Regions from separate parts of the Nonomuraea sp. NPDC049646 genome, predicted to be linked through region 2. Evidence: riboswitches for the same ligand, from Rfam matches in the RefSeq annotation. Region 2 holds a riboswitch; each other region holds the start of a gene.
The links. A riboswitch is a leader RNA that binds a small molecule or an ion and turns the genes downstream of it on or off. The one in region 2 is predicted to bind cyclic di-AMP.
Positions count from the first base shown of each region.

Region 1: it holds a riboswitch for cyclic di-AMP, as region 2 does, so the genes downstream of both, ACIBQ8_RS23275 (C40 family peptidase) here and ACIBQ8_RS14695 (CHAP domain-containing protein) in region 2, are expected to answer to the same signal.
Region 3: it holds a riboswitch for cyclic di-AMP, as region 2 does, so the genes downstream of both, ACIBQ8_RS32125 (coiled-coil domain-containing protein) here and ACIBQ8_RS14695 (CHAP domain-containing protein) in region 2, are expected to answer to the same signal.

Region 1 is NZ_JBITLU010000007.1:427,170-430,431, forward strand. It holds gene ACIBQ8_RS23265 (M48 family metallopeptidase) at 1-471, opposite strand, end outside; gene ACIBQ8_RS23270 (hypothetical protein) at 483-1,316, opposite strand; gene ACIBQ8_RS23275 (C40 family peptidase) at 1,470-1,952, opposite strand; cyclic di-AMP (ydaO/yuaA leader) riboswitch at 2,083-2,246, opposite strand; gene ACIBQ8_RS23280 (NlpC/P60 family protein) at 2,609-3,262, opposite strand, start outside.
Region 2 is NZ_JBITLU010000004.1:479,462-482,723, reverse strand. It holds gene ACIBQ8_RS14705 (nuclear transport factor 2 family protein) at 1-244, opposite strand, end outside; gene ACIBQ8_RS14700 (TetR/AcrR family transcriptional regulator) at 336-884, shown strand; gene ACIBQ8_RS14695 (CHAP domain-containing protein) at 936-1,655, opposite strand; cyclic di-AMP (ydaO/yuaA leader) riboswitch at 1,670-1,807, opposite strand; gene ACIBQ8_RS14690 (luciferase family protein) at 2,069-2,416, opposite strand; gene ACIBQ8_RS14685 (glycosyl hydrolase family 18 protein) at 2,659-3,262, shown strand, end outside.
Region 3 is NZ_JBITLU010000011.1:357,256-360,517, forward strand. It holds gene sigJ (RNA polymerase sigma factor SigJ) at 1-755, shown strand, start outside; gene ACIBQ8_RS32125 (coiled-coil domain-containing protein) at 764-1,741, opposite strand; cyclic di-AMP (ydaO/yuaA leader) riboswitch at 1,747-1,885, opposite strand; gene galT (galactose-1-phosphate uridylyltransferase) at 1,954-3,024, opposite strand; gene ACIBQ8_RS32135 (DeoR/GlpR family DNA-binding transcription regulator) at 3,021-3,262, opposite strand, start outside.

The sequences.
Region 1 (3,262 bases), on a different contig from region 2:
CTTGCCCTTGCCGTGCCCCTTGCCCTTGCCCTTGCCCTTGCCGTGGCCCTTGCCGTGGCCCTTGCCGTGGCCCTTGCCGTGGCCCTTGCCGTGGCCCTTGCCCTCGCCGTTGCCTTTTCCGGGGTCGTCCGTGTCCGCGGGGGGCTGGGGGGCGCGGGTGGCGTGGGGGCGGTCGTCGGGGGTTGCGGGCTGGGGGTGGCGGGGGTCCTCGGTGTCGGGGTCGGCGTCCGCGTCGGGGCGGGCGTCCGGATCGTCCGGGTCGTCGGGGTGGCCCGGGGATTCGGGGGGCTGGTTGGTGCCGGACGGCTCCTGCGGCGCGCCGTCGCCGGGCCGGTCGCCGCCGCCGCCGTCCCTGATGGCCACACCGCCGCCGTGCGCCGCCGCGACCGCCGTGCCGGGCTCGTCGGCCCCTGCGGCGACCGCTCCGGCGGGCTCGTCCCCTTCCCGGGGCGGGTCGTTCCGCTCGCTCATCTGCCTCCCCTTCACGCGAGCTGCTGTCGTACGTACTCGCGCCACCGTGCCGCCAGCGTCTCGGCGGTGAGCCCCACGGAGGCGAGCGCCTGATCGACGCCGGCCACGCGGGCATCACGGTAGAGCCGTACCAGGGTCCCGTCACCGAACCGGTCTGCGAGGAAGCGACACGCCATCCAGGCCTCCTGGTACGCCCGCGCGAGCCGTCCGGGATCGGCGGCCGTGGGGGCGAAAGCCGCAGGTCCGGGCAACTCGCTCGGCAGCCGCCCGGCCCGTACGTCGGCGGCGAGTTCGGCGGCGGCCGTCCCGGCGGGGAGCCCGGCGTCGCGGTAGGCCACGTAGTCGGCGAACCCCTCGTACAGCCAGACGGGCAGCCGGTCGGTGCCCGCGGCGACGTGGGTGAGCTCATGGGTGAGGACGACGTCGCGTCCCGTGGGGGTGAGCCGGGCGAAGGAGCCGGGCACGACGATCACCCTGGCGCCGTCGGCCACCGCGGCCAGGCCGTCGAGCGGGCCCGTGCTCGCCAGGCGGGCCGCCTCGGCGTCGGAGTCGGGCACGACGACCAGCGCGCGTACCGGCCGGCCGAGCACCGCGGACACCCGCCGTCCTGCGAGGTCCGCGCGGCGGGCCAGATCGGCCAGCAGGCCGGGGTCGGCGCGGTGCCCCACGACCACGGACCGCGCGCCGCGGGCCACCTGACCGCCGTCGCTCCACAACCCGCGCGCCCCGGCGGGCAGGACGGCGGCGGGCGGCGCGTCGGCGACCACGAGAACCGCCGTCGCCAGCAGCAGGACCGAAAGGAGCCGGCGCGGACCGCGGAGGGACGGACGCACCTGCGAGGACACGGCCCGATGCTAGTAGGCCCACGCCCCTCCCTGCCCCTCCAAGAGACCGGCCCCCGCACGAGACCGGCCCCTTCACGAGACCGGCCCCTTCATGGGGCCGGGCATGCGACAGGCCCCGGCCCGGACCGGGGAGGGTCCGGGCGGGGCCCGTTGTCACGCGCCGGGACGCACCGCGCCGACGAACGACGACTTCCGCCATCCGCCCAGTTTGTCGATGCGCACCCGTTCGCCGGTCCGCGGCGAATGGACCATCTTGCCGTGGCCGACGTACATGCCGACGTGGCCCAGCCCGTTGAAGAACATCAGGTCGCCCGGCTTGAGATTGCGCCAGGAGACCTTGCGCTTGATGCGGGCGAACTGGCTGCTCGCCACGCGAGGGAGTCGCACCCCGGCCTTCTTCCAGGCGTACTGGACGAGTCCGGAGCAGTCGAACGCACCAGGGCCCGTGGCCCCGTACCGGTACGGGTCGCCGACCTGGTGCCTGGCGACGGCGACGGCCCTGCGGGCCTTCGACGTCTGCCGGGCGGCTCTGGCCGCCTTGGCCGACCTGACGGTCTTCGCCGACCTGGCCGACCTTGCGGTGGCCGCCTTGGCGGTGCTGGACACCGCGGTGAGCCTGGCGGCCGATTCGCTCACCGTCTGCGCCCCGGCCGGCACGGCATGGAGAACCGCACCTCCGGCCGTCACGGTCATCGTGAGTGCGACGCCCCTCAGGGCAAGACGGGACAGACGGGGGTTATGCAGGGAGGTAGACAGGATTTCTCCTTGTGTCTTCCACGAACGCCTACCGGGTTAGCTGACGGATTCGGGCCTGGAAGTCGCCCTACGGCGCGATAACGCGCCGATTCACCCCTGATCCCGGGGGATTACGGGATCTTTGGGTCCCCGGCTCCGTGCCTCCTGGCTGCACGGACTCGGCAGGTCGCCGCCCGATGGTTGTGCCTGAACGGGGATATCGGCGGCGACCGCTGGATTTTTATCTGGTCCGCATCGGGGTTCCGATGTCGATTCGCGGTGCGCATGGCTTGCTGACCGCGACGCCAGAAACTACGCCGAAGGTTCAAGATTTGGCAAAGGGAGACACGGCCTGTAAAGATCAGATAAAGGTGTAAGTAAAGGGTGAAACCCCTGTTGGAGCCGAGGGTTCCGTTACCGGTTTGTGACCCTTCTCACACTTCCCGGCACACCTGATTGTCAGGGCCCTTTCACCCCGTTTGTCCCGTTCGTCCCAACGGTCGCGAGCACGCCGAAGCGGCCCGCGATTCCGGTCGCGGACAGTCCCCGGTGGGGATTCAGGGGCGGATCGCTCCGACCAGGGGGCGGCCGTAGTCGGCGAGGCGGACGACCTTGACGACGTCGCCCGTCTGCGGCGCATGGACGATCTTGCCACCGCCCGCGTAGATGCTGACGTGCCCGAGCCCCTCGCTGAAGATGAGGTCCCCCGGCTGGAGGTCCTTGAGGTCCACCTTGCGGCTCGCGCCCCAGGCCCACTGCTGCCACGTCGTACGCGGCAGCGAGACTCCGGCGGCCCGCCAGGCGGCCTGCGTCAGCCCTGAGCAGTCGTAGCCGCGCGGGCCCGTGCCTCCGTAGATGTACGGCTTGCCCACCTGGGCGAAGGCGAAGCCCAGGACGGCGGCCGCGCTGCCCGAGGCCGGACCGGTGTACTTGATGCCGGTGCTGTTGGGGTTGCCCGGGTTGTAGGCCCCCAGCTTGTCCAGGAGCTTCTTCTGCTGGCCGACCAGCTTCAGCACCTCGGCCCGCTCCCGCTGGACGGCGTCCCGCTCCTTGTCGGCGTCGGCGAGCGCGGTCTCGGCGTTGTCGCGCTCGGCCTTGAGCCCCTTGTTCTCGCGGTCGAACGCGGCCAGCTTCTCCAGCCGCTCGCGCGAGAGCTGCCCGGCCATGGCCAGCCCGGCCAGCAGGTTCTCGGGGTCGTTGACGCCGACCAT
Region 2 (3,262 bases):
TGAACGCCCACAGCTCCTTGCGCAGGGCGTAGTCCAGCTCGCGGGCCCACTTGCGGCGCAGGAACTCCGCGATCCCGGCGCGGCCGGTGACGAACTCGCCGCGGTTGCGCCACACCGAGTCCTCGGTGTACGCGAGCGCGACGCGTTCGGGGTCGCGGGTGTTCCAGGCGTCCTCGGCGGCCTGGACCTTGATCCGGGCGGTCTCCTCGGTGAACGGCGGCACGGGCGGGCGGGTCATGGGCAGTCCTCTCCGATCGGGAGAACGGTCGTTCTCCCGGGTTGTGCGCTAGCGTAGAGAACGACCGTTCTCCGCGGCAAGCACCTGGAGGGGTGTCATGGATCACGAGCAGCGGCTGCTGGACGCCGCGGGCGACCTGTTCTACCGCCGCGGCGTGCAGGCGGTCGGCATGGACGAGATCCGGGCCGCCTCCGGCCTCTCGCTGAAGCGCCTCTACCAGTGCTTCCCGTCGAAGGAGGCGCTGGTCGTGGCCTATCTGCGGCGGCGCGACGAACGCTGGATGGCCTCGCTCACCGCGTACGTGGCCGACGCCGGCGACCCCGTCCCGGCGGTCTTCGCCTGGCTGGAACGCTGGTTCGCCGAGGACGACTTCCGCGGCTGCGGGTTCGCCAACGCCTTCGCCGAGCTGGGCGCCGGTTCGGCCGCCGTCCGCACGGCGGTGCGCGAGCACAAGGAGCGCCTGCGCGCCTACCTGCGCTCGCTCGCCGAGGAGGCGGGAGCCGGGGACCCCGGCCTGCTCGCCGAGCAGTTGCTCACCCTGATCGACGGCGCCACGGTGACCGCGATGATCTCCGAGGAGCCGGGCGCGGCCCGCTCGGCCGGGCAGGCCGCGGCGGCCCTGGTCCAGCGGCAGCGGCGGCCCTGAACGCGAAAGAGCGCACTCCCCTCGGGGAATGCGCTCTTTCGCAAGGGTGGATCAGGCGGCGTACGACGGGTAGCCGTAGCCGACGACCTGGGAGGTCGGGCGGACGCGCTGCTCGACCTTGCCGTTGCCGGTGTTGCCCTCGATCGTGGAGATCGTGCCGTCGCCGTTGTCCTTGACGACGAAGCCGACGTGCTGGATGTCGCTCAGGCTCTTGCTGCCGCTCCAGGAGAAGAAGACGACGGCGCCCGGCTTGGCCTCGGTGCCCCAGCGGTGGTTGGCGGCGAACCACTTGGCGTGGGTCACGGTGTAGGCGTCCCAGCCGACCTGCGGGCGGGCGCCGGTCTGCTCGCCGACCCAGGAGACGAACATCGAGCACCAGGGGGCGTTCAGGTACATGGCGCGGTTGCCGCCGTCACGCGCGGCGGTCTCGGCGGCGCGCTGGGAGTCGGCGTACCACTTCTGGAACTTGGTGCCGCCGCCGTTGGCGTCCTCCGACGTGCCGACCTGGGCGCGGGCCGTGGCCAGCACCTGGGCGGCGGTGACGTTGACCTTGCCCTTGGCGCTCTCGTCGGCGGCGCGGTTCTGCGCGACGTGCGGCTGCGCGGCCACGCCGGCGACCTTGGCGGTCTGGGCGGCGGTGTGGGCGGTGGCGTGGGTGGTGTCGGCGTTCACTGCCGCGTGCGTGCCGAGCACGCCGGCGACGGCGGTCGCGCCGAGAGCGATCTTGGCGAGGTCGAGCTTGAAGGCACGGTGAAGACGGTGCTTGGCCATGAGGGTGTTACTCCTTGAGCTTCCGTGCCGCTTGCCGGGTTAGCTGACGGGTTCGGGCGGGAAGCTGCCCTACGGCACCACGGTGCCGATTCACCCCATTGGACACATGGGTCCCCGGTTCCGCGCACAGGCGGATTCAGCGGTCTCTTGGTCAGGCAAAGGGCTGACGCATCGTCTTCCCGGGCCCGGGAAAGGGCCTGAAGGTATTTGCGCGACGCCCGGATGCGGGGATTGCCCGCATCGATTCTGTACAACACGGGTCCCGCTAGGGTAATTCCCTGGCAATGCCATCCCTACCTGGGACGACTCCCCGTTCGGCTGTGTACAACCAAGCTACCCGGCGAGTAATTCCCAGGCAAATGGCGGCAATGAATTCGACGCTGCGTCGGAGAAACGCTACGCAGCGAATCGGTTCACGCCACGTGCGCCTTTATCGCCACGCTGGTGAGGGCCAGCAACAATTCCAGATCCGGCTCGGCGTCGACCTGCACGGCGACCCAGGCGCGGTCGCGGCAGGCGTGAACCTGGTCGCAGGCCCGCAGATACGGCTCCAGGCGGCCGATGGCGGGGGCGGTGAGCCGCAGGTGGACCTCGTCCCGGCCGGCCAGGCGCAGGATCTCGGTTCCGTGTACGGCGAAGGCGACCTGTTGACCGGTGCCGCTGACGTTCAGCGACGGCCAGGACCGTAACTCCGCGACCGCGCGGGCCACGTAGGGCCCGCGTCGCGTGGGCGTCCGCCGCCAGGCGGAGATTCCTGCCACGCTCCCATGCTGAGCCACGGCTCAGCCCGCCGTCAGCCCCCGTTCCCGAACCGTTATCCCCTCGTGAACGGCCGTGTCCGCGGTCTGACCGGCACGATTACGGACGCCTGACCGATACGTATTGACGCTCCCCCAGGCAGAGGCTACCGTCGATTCACAACTTAAAGGAAACTTTCCTAATAGTTTCCCCAGAAGTCTCCCATCCCACTCCCCACACACCCCCCAACGGATGTCGGAGCGACATGAAACACACCATTCTGAGCAAGGTCCTGGCGGGAATGGCGGCGTTGGCCCTGCCCCTCACCGCGGCCGTGGCCGCCCCACCGCTCGCCTCCGCCAGCACGGTGGCGTACGCGGCGGCCTGGGCCCCGTGGACCGCCTACACGGCGGGCACGGTCGTCACCTACAACGGCGTCGACTACGTCTGCCTCCAGGCGCACACCTCCCAGCCCGGCTGGGAGCCGCCGAACGTGGCGGCGCTGTGGAAGGTCTCCGGCGGCGGCGGCAGCGACACGACCGCGCCGTCCGTGCCGGGCAACCTGCGCTCGACCGGCGTCACGAACACGAGCGTGGCCCTGGCCTGGGACGCCTCCACCGACAACGTGGCGGTGACCGGCTACGAGGTCTACCGCGGCGGCACGCTGGTCACGACCGTCACGGGCACCACGTACAACGACACGGGCCTCACCGCGAGCACGGCGTACAGCTACACCGTGCGCGCGCGCGACGCGGCCGGCAACCGCTCGGCCAACAGCAACCAGATCTCGGCGACGACCACCGGCGGCGGTGGCGGCGACGACACGACCCCGCCGTCGGTGCCCGGCAACCTGCGCTCGACCGGCGTCA
Region 3 (3,262 bases), on a different contig from region 2:
ACCGCAGGCCGGAGGCCGGGCCGGTGGAGAACGTCCGGGCCTATCTGGTGCGGATCGCGGTGAACCAGGCGCTCGCCCGGCGCGCGGACCTGAGCCGCCGGCAGGAGACCTACGTCGGCCCCTGGCTGCCGGAACCGCTGGTCACGGCCCCCGACAACGCCGGGGACGCGGCCGGGGGCGGGGAGTCGCTGTCGATGGCGGTGCTGGTCGTGCTGGAGACCCTGTCACCGCTGGAACGAGCGGTCTTCGTGCTGCACGAGGTGTTCGGTTTCAGCCATCCGGAGACGGCCGGCATCCTCGGGCGCTCGCCGGCGGCGGTCCGGCAGCTCGCGGCCCGCGCGCGCCGCCACGTCCATGCCCGCCGTCCGCGTCACCGGACCGAGCCCGGCGTCCACGCCGAGGTGACCGAGCGGTTCGCCGCGGCGGCACTCGGCGGCGACCTGCGGGCCCTGCTGGAGGTGCTGGCGCCGGAGGTGACCCTGTGGACCGACGGCGGCGGCAAGGGGCCGGCCACCAGCCTGCACCCGGTCCACGGCCGGGACCGGGTGGCCGCGCTGTTCATGTCCGTCGCCGCGACGCTGACCCCGGGCGCGGTGGACCTGCGCTACCGGCGGGTGGCCGGCGACCCGTGCGCGCTCGTCTTCTCCGGCGACGGGCCGCTGGCCGTGGTCGTCGTCGATCTGACGCCCGAGGGCGACCGGATCGCCGCCGTCTACTCCGTCACCAACCCCGACAAGCTCACCGGCGTCCGCTGAGCCCGCGGCTAGTTCATCGAGATGTGCACGTGGTCGTAGTGGTTCTCGGTGATGCTGCCGCGGTCGGACATCGCGCGCCAGCCCGAGCCCTGGTTGATGCGCTGCTTCCAGATCACGTACTTGACGCCCAGCTTGGCCTTGTTCTGCAGCGCCCAGGCGGCCAGCCGGTCGCCGAGCGCGTTGTTGTCGGCGCTCGGCATGGTGCCGCCCGTGCTCATCATGAAGTCGCAGGCCCGGCCGAGCGGGTGCTCGCCGCTGGAGCCGGACCGGAAGCAGCCCACGTCGTACGGCAGCGAGAAGTTCTTCTGCACCTGCGCGCGCATCAGCCGGGTGCGCGGCGTGATGTTGTCCGAGCCGGACGGCAGCTCGGGCGCCCAGCTCCCGTCGGACTTCTTGCCCGGCCCGAACGGCACGAGGTCCTGGAGCTTCTTCTTGATGTCGTCGATGACGTCCTCGGCGTCGTCGCGCTGCTCGGCCACCTCCGCCGTGCCCGCCTTCAGCTCCGTCGCGAGCGCGGCGGCGGCCGCGGCGGCCTTCTTCTGGTCGTCGCGGGCCTTGGCCACGCTGTCGACGACCGCCTGCTGCTCGGCGGTGAGCTGTTCGAGCACGGCCGCGCCGTTGCCGTCCGGGGTCAGCATGAAGCCCGGCAGGGAGGCGTCGCGGCTCTGGTAGCGCATCCGGGCGATCTCGGCGACCCGCTGCTCGGCCGTGGCCACCGCCTGCTCGGCGGCGGCGAGCCGCTGCTGGGCCGCGGTGGCGGCCTCCTGGGCCTTGGCCAGCTCGACCCGCTTGAGGTTGTACGTCTCGATCAGCTTGTCGACCTTGCGGTTGAGCTGCTTGAGCTGGGCCCGCAGCTCCGCCTCCGACGGCTTGGGCGCGGCCGCCGCGGTTCTTGGCACGAAGGCTGAGGCGGCGGCCGGATGGACGAGCAGGGCGGTGGCGGTGATGAGACCGACGGCGAGACTCGCGGGGGACGAAGCCGCCACGTGGTAGTTCCTCTCCCTCTGCCGGCCGGGTTAGCTGACGGGTTCGGGCACGGGAGTAGTCCCTACCACTTGCGCGGATTCACCCCGGATGCGATGGGTCCCCGGCTCCCGGGCAACACGCCCGGGATTAGGCGTACAACGACCGTTATGGCCGATGTCTAACGGGATATTAGTGGTAGATCACGAGTCATGCGACTTTAATGAGAAACCAATTAGTGATCAATTCGTGATCGCAACATGCGTGCCGCCTCCTCCGGCAGCACGTCGTTGACGAAGGCCCCCATGGCCGACTCCGAACCCGCCAGGTACTTCAGCTTCCCGGGCGCCCGCCTGATGCTGAACAGCTCAAGGTGCAGGTAGGCCAGCTCCCGGCCGTACCGCACCGGCGCCTGGTGCCAGGCCGAGATGTACGGCATCGCCACCCCGAACAGCGCGTCGAGCGCCCGCAGCACCGAGGTGTACAGCGGCGCGAACGCGGCCCGCTCCTCCTCCGACAGCGCCGCCAGGTCGGGCACCTGCCGGTGCGGATACACGTGCACCTCGAACGGCCAGCGCGCGGCGGCCGGCACGAAGGCCGTCCAGAGCTCGTTGGCGGCCACCACCCGCGTCCCGGCGGCCTGCTCGGCGGCCAGCACGTCGGCGAACAGGTTGCCGCCGGTGTGCCGCGAGGCGGCCCCGAGCTGGAGCTTGGTGCGCGGGGTCACGTAGGGGTAGGCGTAGATCTGGCCGTGCGGGTGGGGGAGCGTGATGCCGATCTCCTCGCCCCGGTTCTCGAAGCAGAACACCTGCTCGACGCCCTCGATGCCGGACAGCTCGGCCGTGCGGTCGGCCCACGCCTCCATGACCAGCCTGACCTGGGCGTTGGAGAGCCTGGAGAAGGAGGAGGAATGGTCGGAGGTGAAGCACACCACCTCACACCGCCCGACACCCGGCCGCACCTCACTCAGGCCGCCGACATCCCCGTACGTCCCAAAATTTCCGGAGAAAGAGGGGAAGCGGTTCTCGAACACCACCACGTCGTAGTCGTGGGCCGGGATCTCCGACGCCCGCGTGGCGGACGACGGGCACAACGGGCACTCGTCGGCCGGCGGCAGGAACGTCCGCGTCTGCCGGTGGCCGGCGATCGCGATCCACTCCTCGGTCAGCGGGTCGTAGCGCAGCTCGGAGGCCACCGGCCGCGGATCGAGCGGCCGCCGGTCGATCGCGCTCCGGTCGGCGTCGTCGCGCCGGTCGAAGTAGATCAGCTCTCGGCCGTCTGCCAGGTGGGTGATGGTGCGCTTCAAGGCGTGCCCTCCGCGATGATCAGTTCTCCGGCCCGTTCGGCCAGCTCGGTGCGTGCTTCCTCGGGCAGCCCCGCGTCGCTGATGACCACGTCGGCCTCGGTCAGCTCGGCGATCGTGCTGATGCCGACCGTGTTCCATTTGGTGTGGTCGGCGGGGACCACCAGCCGGTGCGCCGCGGCCACCAGCTCCCTGTCGGTCTCCGACTCCAGCAGGTTGGGCGTGGTGAACCCGGCGCGCA